Regions from separate parts of the Mesorhizobium sp. WSM4828 genome, predicted to be linked through region 1. Evidence: riboswitches for the same ligand, from Rfam matches in the RefSeq annotation. Region 1 holds a riboswitch; the other holds the start of a gene.

The links. Region 1 has a riboswitch for S-adenosylmethionine ahead of AC0L2X_RS11965 (O-succinylhomoserine sulfhydrylase). Riboswitches for the same ligand answer to the same signal wherever they lie in the genome.
Region 2: another riboswitch for S-adenosylmethionine. It lies ahead of metX (homoserine O-acetyltransferase MetX); the one in region 1 lies ahead of AC0L2X_RS11965 (O-succinylhomoserine sulfhydrylase).

What each region holds. Positions count from the first base shown of each region.
Region 1 covers NZ_JBVVQK010000008.1:113,626-117,030, reverse strand. The annotation lists gene araD1 (AraD1 family protein) at 1-294, shown strand, start outside; gene AC0L2X_RS11975 (hypothetical protein) at 322-774, shown strand; gene AC0L2X_RS11970 (2'-deoxycytidine 5'-triphosphate deaminase) at 791-1,885, opposite strand; SAM riboswitch at 2,021-2,098, shown strand; gene AC0L2X_RS11965 (O-succinylhomoserine sulfhydrylase) at 2,169-3,359, shown strand; gene AC0L2X_RS11960 (ceramide glucosyltransferase) at 3,396-3,405, opposite strand, start outside.
Region 2 covers NZ_JBVVQK010000012.1:50,108-53,512, forward strand. The annotation lists gene AC0L2X_RS15765 (prephenate/arogenate dehydrogenase family protein) at 1-525, opposite strand, end outside; gene hisC (histidinol-phosphate transaminase) at 532-1,641, opposite strand; SAM riboswitch at 1,779-1,856, shown strand; gene metX (homoserine O-acetyltransferase MetX) at 1,950-3,119, shown strand; gene metW (methionine biosynthesis protein MetW) at 3,235-3,405, shown strand, end outside.

The DNA.
Region 1 (3,405 bases):
TCACGCATCCTGCGCGACGGCAAGCTGCTTTGGGAAAAGCCGTTCCTGTCGGGCGAGGCGAACATGTCGCACACCATTGGCAATCTCGAGCATCACCACTTCAAATACTCGGCGTTCCGCCAGCCGGGCGACGTGCATGTACACATGTTCGGCACGGCGACGCTGTCCTTCGCCGACGGCATCAGGACCGAGGCCGGTGACGTATTCGAGATCGAGGCGCAGGATTTCGGCCTGCCTCTGCGCAACCCGCTCGAAATCGAGCAGCCGGTGAAGGTCGCCGTGAAGGCATTGTAAACTGGTGACAGAATTCAGGGGCGAAAAATGAACGGCCTGCGGATTGGCACCGTGTTCGTAGGTTTAGTCCTGTTCCTCGCCTATTTCTCCCCAGCGGCTTACAGCGCCGGACAATGCAGCGCAAAATCCTATCGCGAAGCCCGGATGTCGATGACTAACCGGCTTCTGGCCACCGGCTATTCGAAATCGCAAGTGAGCTTTCTGATGCGCAACGCGGATCGCATGACGTCCGCACTCCGCGCTGACAGACTGAACGACAATGGCAGGGCCTGCGGTATCGACTCCGCCAGAGCCCATGTGCTGGGATGTCTCGGCAAGCAATTCTTCCCCTTGCAGTCCAGCTCAAGCGCCTCACTTGACGACGAGAAGCAAACCAGAGGATTTTGGGGGAAGAAGCGACTGGCAGTGCGAGAACTGCTCTTTATCGGTCAGTTTCATGGCTGCCTTGGCGCCGCGAAAGAATATCTGTTTCGCGGCTGACGGCTTGCGAACAAGATCAGCGCGCGGCGCGGAAATGCTTGGACAGTTTCAGGCCCTGCGCCTGATAGTTCGAGCCGAGGTCTGTGCCGTAGAGCGCTTGCGGCCGTTTCAGCATGTGCTCGTAGACCAACCGTCCGACGATCTGGCCGTGGTCGAGGATGAACGGCACTTCGTGGCTACGCACCTCGAGCACCGCCCGGCTGCCGGTGCCGCCCGACGCCGAATGGCCGAAACCCGGGTCGAAGAAACCGGCATAATGGACGCGGAACTCGCCGACCAGCGGATCGAAGGGCGTCATTTCGGCGGCGTAGAGCGGCGGCACATGCACCGCCTCGCGCGACACCAGAATATAGAATTCGTCCGGATCGAGCACCAGTTCGCCGGCGCCGCTCTTGTAGAGCGGCTCCCAGAAATCGACGACATCCTGCGCGGCGCGCTTGTCGACGTCGACCAGGCCGGTGTGGTGCTTGCCGCGATAGCCGACCAGCCCATCCTTGTCGCCGTCGAGGTCGATCGACAGCGCGATGCCGCCGCCTGAGATGTTGGGCGGTTCGGTGGCGACCAGCATCTCGGCGCGGTGCAGTTCGTGCAGCTCGCTTTCCGACAAGAGCGCATTGCCAGTGCGGAACCTGATCTGCGACAGCCGCGAGCCTGTCCGCACCACAATCGGGAAGGTGCGCGGGCTGACCTCCAGATAGAGCGGGCCTTCATAGCCGGCGGCGATCTTGTCGAACTCGTGGCCACGGTCGGTCATCACCCGGGTAAAGATATCGAGCCGCCCGGTCGAGCTCTTCGGGTTGGCCGAAGCCGAAATATGCGCGGGCAGCGCCAGGCTTTCGAGCAGCGGCACGATGTAGACGCAGCCGGTTTCCAGCACAGCACCTTCGGCGAGGTTAATCTCGTGCAGCTTCAGCCGGTCGAGCTTGTCGACAACTCTGTGGTCCGGGCCGGGCAAGAAGGAAGCACGCACCCGCCAGGCCTTGTCGCCGAGCCTGAGGTCGAGGCTGGCCGGCTGGATCTGATCGGCATCGAGCGTGCGCGTCGATTTCAGCGCGCCCGTCTGGAACAGCGCGGAAATATCCTGATCGGGAAGAATGCCTGTCTGCCGCAAGGGTCTGGCTCCGTTCGAACGCCGGGCGAGGTCTTGTTCTGTCGCAGGTCCGACCGTGGACGCCTTTGGCACCTGCTTGGTACAACCCTCTTAATCATGCCGGCAATTGACGCAAGCGTGGCGCGGGTCTAAAGCTCGTTATCCCGTGGTGATTTGGCCGGTCGGCTTGCAGCCACGTTAAACAAGTCGCTAAAGGACCGTCGGGCCGCAAGGCCATATGGACCGGTTGCGACTTTCGCGACCGGTTTTTTGTTGTTTGGACCAATTTTGGTGTTTGGATAGAATGATGACCAAGAAGCGCGACTGGAAGCCTCAGACCGCACTCGTGCATGCCGGGACGCTGCGTTCTGGCTTCGGCGAGACCTCCGAGGCGATGTATCTCACCCAAGGCTATGTCTACGAGACGGCGCAAGCGGCGGAAGCCCGCTTCAAGGGCGAGGAGCCGGGCTTCATCTATTCGCGTTATGCCAATCCGACCGTGGACATGTTTGAAAAACGCATGTGCGCGCTGGAAGGAGCCGAGGACGCGCGCGCCACTGCATCCGGCATGGCGGCGGTGACGGCAGCATTGCTGTGCAGCGCCAAGGCTGGCGACCATATCGTGGCGGCGCGCGCACTGTTCGGCTCCTGCCGCTGGGTGATCGAGACGCTGGCGCCGAAATATGGCATCGAGGCAACGCTGGTCGACGGCACAGACATCGCCAATTGGCAAAAAGCGGTCAAGCCGAACACCAAACTGTTCTTCCTGGAAAGCCCGACCAATCCGACGCTGGAAGTGGTCGACATCGCCGCCGTCGCCGCACTTGCCAACTCGATTGGCGCCAGGCTGATCGTCGACAATGTCTTCGCCACGCCCTTGCAGCAGAAACCCCTGCAGCTCGGCGCCCACATCGTCGTCTACTCCGCGACCAAGCATATTGATGGCCAGGGGCGCTGTCTTGGCGGCATCGTCCTGTCGGACAAGAAATGGATCGACGAGAACCTGCATGACTATTTCCGTCACACCGGCCCGAGCCTCTCGCCCTTCAATGCCTGGACGCTGCTGAAAGGCCTGGAGACGCTGCCGCTGCGCGTACGCCAGCAGACGGAAAGTGCCGGCCGCATCGCGGATTTCCTCGCCGAGCGCCCGCAAATCGCCCGCGTCATCTATCCCGGCCGCGCCGACCACCCGCAAGCGGCCGTGGTCAAGAAGCAGATGTCGGGCGGCTCGACGCTGATCTGCCTGGATGTGAAGGGCGGCAAGCAGGCGGCCTTTGCCTTCCAGAACGCACTCGACGTCGTGCTGATTTCCAACAATCTCGGCGACGCCAAGAGCCTGATCACCCATCCGGCGACGACGACGCACAAGAACTTGACCGATGAGGCCCGCGCCGAGCTCGGCATCGGACCGGGCACGCTCAGGCTGTCAGTCGGCCTTGAGGACACCGACGATCTGCTCGAAGACATCGAGCAGGCGCTGAGAGCTGCCGGATAAGGGCTGGCCGAACAGAGGCGAGCGGGGACGCGCCGATCAGGCGCCG
Region 2 (3,405 bases), on a different contig from region 1:
GTCGATGTTGGAGCCGCAACGGCGCCAGAATTCCGAGAGCTTTTCCAGTGCCGCGGGATCGGTGCCGGGCAGCGGCGTGAAGATGCACCAGCGGTTCTCGAACAGTTCCGCAAAACCGGCATCCGGTCCCGATTTTTCGGTGCCGGCCAAAGGATGGCCGGGGATGAAGTGCACGCCATCCGGCACATGCGGCTGCATCTGCGCGATGACCGACGCCTTGGTCGAGCCGACATCGGTGAGGATAGCGCCCCTTTTCAGCGCCGGTGCGATCTCCTGGGCGACCGTGCCTGAAGAGCCGACCGGCACCGAAACGATGACCAGATCGGCGTCGCGAACCGCCTCTTTCGCATCCGTCGTGTAGGTGTCGCCAAGGCCGAGTTGGCTCGCCCGTGCCAGCGTCGCGTCGCTGCGCGTCGAAATCGCGACTTGGCCGGCGAGCCCCTCGCGGCGGATGACGCGGGCCAGCGACGAGCCGATCAGGCCGATGCCGACCAGCGCGATCTTTTCGAACATCGGTGAGGTCATGGTGTTCTAGCTTTTCAGGAATGTCGCGAGTGCTGCGACAACGCCGCGATTGGCCTCTTCGGTGCCGATGCTCATGCGCAGCGCGTTGGGAAAACCGTAGCCGGAAACGCGCCGCAATATGTAGCCGCGCTGGCTGAGGTAGTCGTCGGCCGCCGCCGCCGAATGCTTTTTGTCCTCGGGAAAGTGGATGAGGATGAAATTGCCGACGCTCGGCGTCACCCGCAGCCCAAGCCCCGCTAATTGCTCGGTCAGCCAGGCCAGCCAGGTCTCGTTATGCGCGACGCTGCGTTCGATGTGGGCGCGGTCGCGGATCGCCGCGATGCCGGCTTCGATCGCCGTCGCATTGACATTGAAAGGTCCGCGCACGCGGTTGATCGCGTCGATGACGTGCATTGGCGCATACATCCAGCCGATCCGCGCCCCGCCCAGCCCCAATTTGGAGAAAGTGCGGGTCATGACCACGTTTTCCGCGCTGCCCACCAACTCGACACCGGCTTCATAGTCGTTGCGCCGGACATATTCGGCGTAAGCGGCATCCAGCACCAGAAGCACGTTTCTTGGCAGGCCGGCATGCAGGCGGCGCACCTCATGGAACGGCACGTAGGTGCCGGTTGGATTGTTTGGATTGGCAAGGAAGATGACCCTGGTGCGCGGCGTCACCGCGGCGAGGATCGCATCGATATCGGCGCGTTCATCGGTCTCCTTGACCGTTACCGGGACGGCACCGGCCGACTGTATGTAGATCTTGTAGACCATGAAGCCGTGTTCGGTGATGATGGCTTCGTCGCCGGGTGCGAGATAGGTCTGCGCCAGCAGGCCCAGAATCTCGTCGGAGCCATTGGAGCAGACGATGTTCGCCGGGTTGAGCCCGTGCACCTCGGCGATCGCTTCCCTCAGGCGCCTGGCGCTGCCGTCGGGATAGACAGCGAGCTTGTCGGCGACCGCGCGCGCGGCCTCTATCGCCTTTGGCGAAGGACCGAGCGGGTTCTCGTTGGCCGACAATTTATGGACCTTCGTTACACCTTCAGGCGCCGCGCTCTTGCCGGGCACATAGGCTTCGATGTCCATGATGCCCGCGCGGGGGGTCGGCCGTGCCTTATCCGGTATCTGATTCATCTCACAAATCCGTCGAGAATGCTTCCGCCGGGAAGCCGCAGCGGAAATACAAGCCGTGGCCCGGAATGTCGAGGGGCGGCAATTCGGGATCAAGAACTTGCCGTTGACGAAGCCATGCGTCGGTCCTAGAAGAGCAGCGAAAGTTCCGTGGTGATTTGGCCGGTCGGCTTGCAGCCACGTTAAACAACTTGCTAAAGGGCCGTTTGCATCTTGTAACCGGCTTTGCGAAGGCATGGCCGGTTTTTTGTTGCCCTGACTGGCTGTTTGCCCAGACCGGTGGACAACTGAAGGCCGGGCTAGGAGATGGCATGGTCGCTTTGCGCGCTCGAAAAACCAACAACGAGGCCGACCAGCCGTCGAGCCCGGTGTTGCGTTTCGGCGCCGACAAGCCGCTCAAGCTCGACGCCGGCACGCTGCTGTCGCCGTTCCAGATCGCCTACCAGACCTATGGCACGCTCAACGACGCGCGCTCCAACGCCATCCTCGTCTGCCATGCGCTGACCGGCGACCAGCACGTCGCCAACACCAATCCCGTGACCGGCAAGCCAGGCTGGTGGGAAGTGCTGATCGGCCCCGGCAAGATCATCGACACCGATCGTTTCTTCGTCATCTCGTCAAACGTCATCGGCGGCTGCCTCGGCTCCACCGGCCCCGCCTCGACAAACCCCGCCACCGCCAAGCCCTACGGGCTCGACCTACCGATCATCACCATCCGCGACATGGTGCGGGCGCAGCTGATGCTGGTCGAGCATTTCGGCATCGAACAGCTGTTCAGCGTGCTGGGCGGCTCGATGGGCGGCATGCAGGTGCTGCAATGGGCCTCCAGCTATCCCGAGCGCGTCTTCTCGGCGCTGCCGATCGCCACCGGCGCCCGCCATTCCTCGCAGAACATCGCGTTCCACGAGGTCGGCAGGCAGGCAGTGATGGCCGACCCGGACTGGCATGGCGGCAAATATTTCGAGCATGGCAAGCGGCCGGAAAAAGGGCTGGCGGTGGCGCGCATGGCCGCCCACATCACCTATCTGTCGGAAGCAGCGCTGCACCGCAAGTTCGGCCGCAACCTGCAGGACCGCGAAGCGCTGACCTTCGGCTTCGATGCCGACTTCCAGATCGAGAGCTATCTGCGCCATCAGGGCATGACCTTCGTCGACCGCTTCGATGCCAACTCCTATCTCTACATGACCCGGGCGATGGACTATTTCGATCTCGCCGCCGACCATGGCGGCCGGTTGGCCGATGCCTTCGCCGGCACCAAGACGCGCTTCTGCCTGGTTTCGTTCACCAGCGATTGGCTGTTCCCGACCGAGGAGAGCCGCTCGGTCGTGCACGCGCTGAACGCGGCCGGCGCCTCGGTATCGTTCGTCGAGATCGAGACCGACCGCGGCCACGACGCCTTCCTGCTCGACGAACCGGAACTGTTTGCTGCGATCAAAGGCTTCATCGCCTCGGCCGCGCGGGCCAGAGGGCTCGGCGCATGACCCCGAAAAGCTGCAGACTTTTCGGAACGGGATCATGCGTCAGGCATCGGCGCATGACCCCGAAGAGTTGCAGACTTTTCGGATCAGGATCATGCGCGAGGCAAGAGGCGAACGCATGAGCGTCAACCGCGCCCAGCGCGTCGACCTCGAAGTCGTCGCCGATCTCATCCCGCCGCAGTCGCGGGTGCTGGACGTCGGTTCCGGCGACGGCCTGCTGCTCGAATTGCTGCAGGCTACCAAGAAGGTCGATGGCCGCGGGCTGGAACTGTCGCAGCGCGGCGTCAAC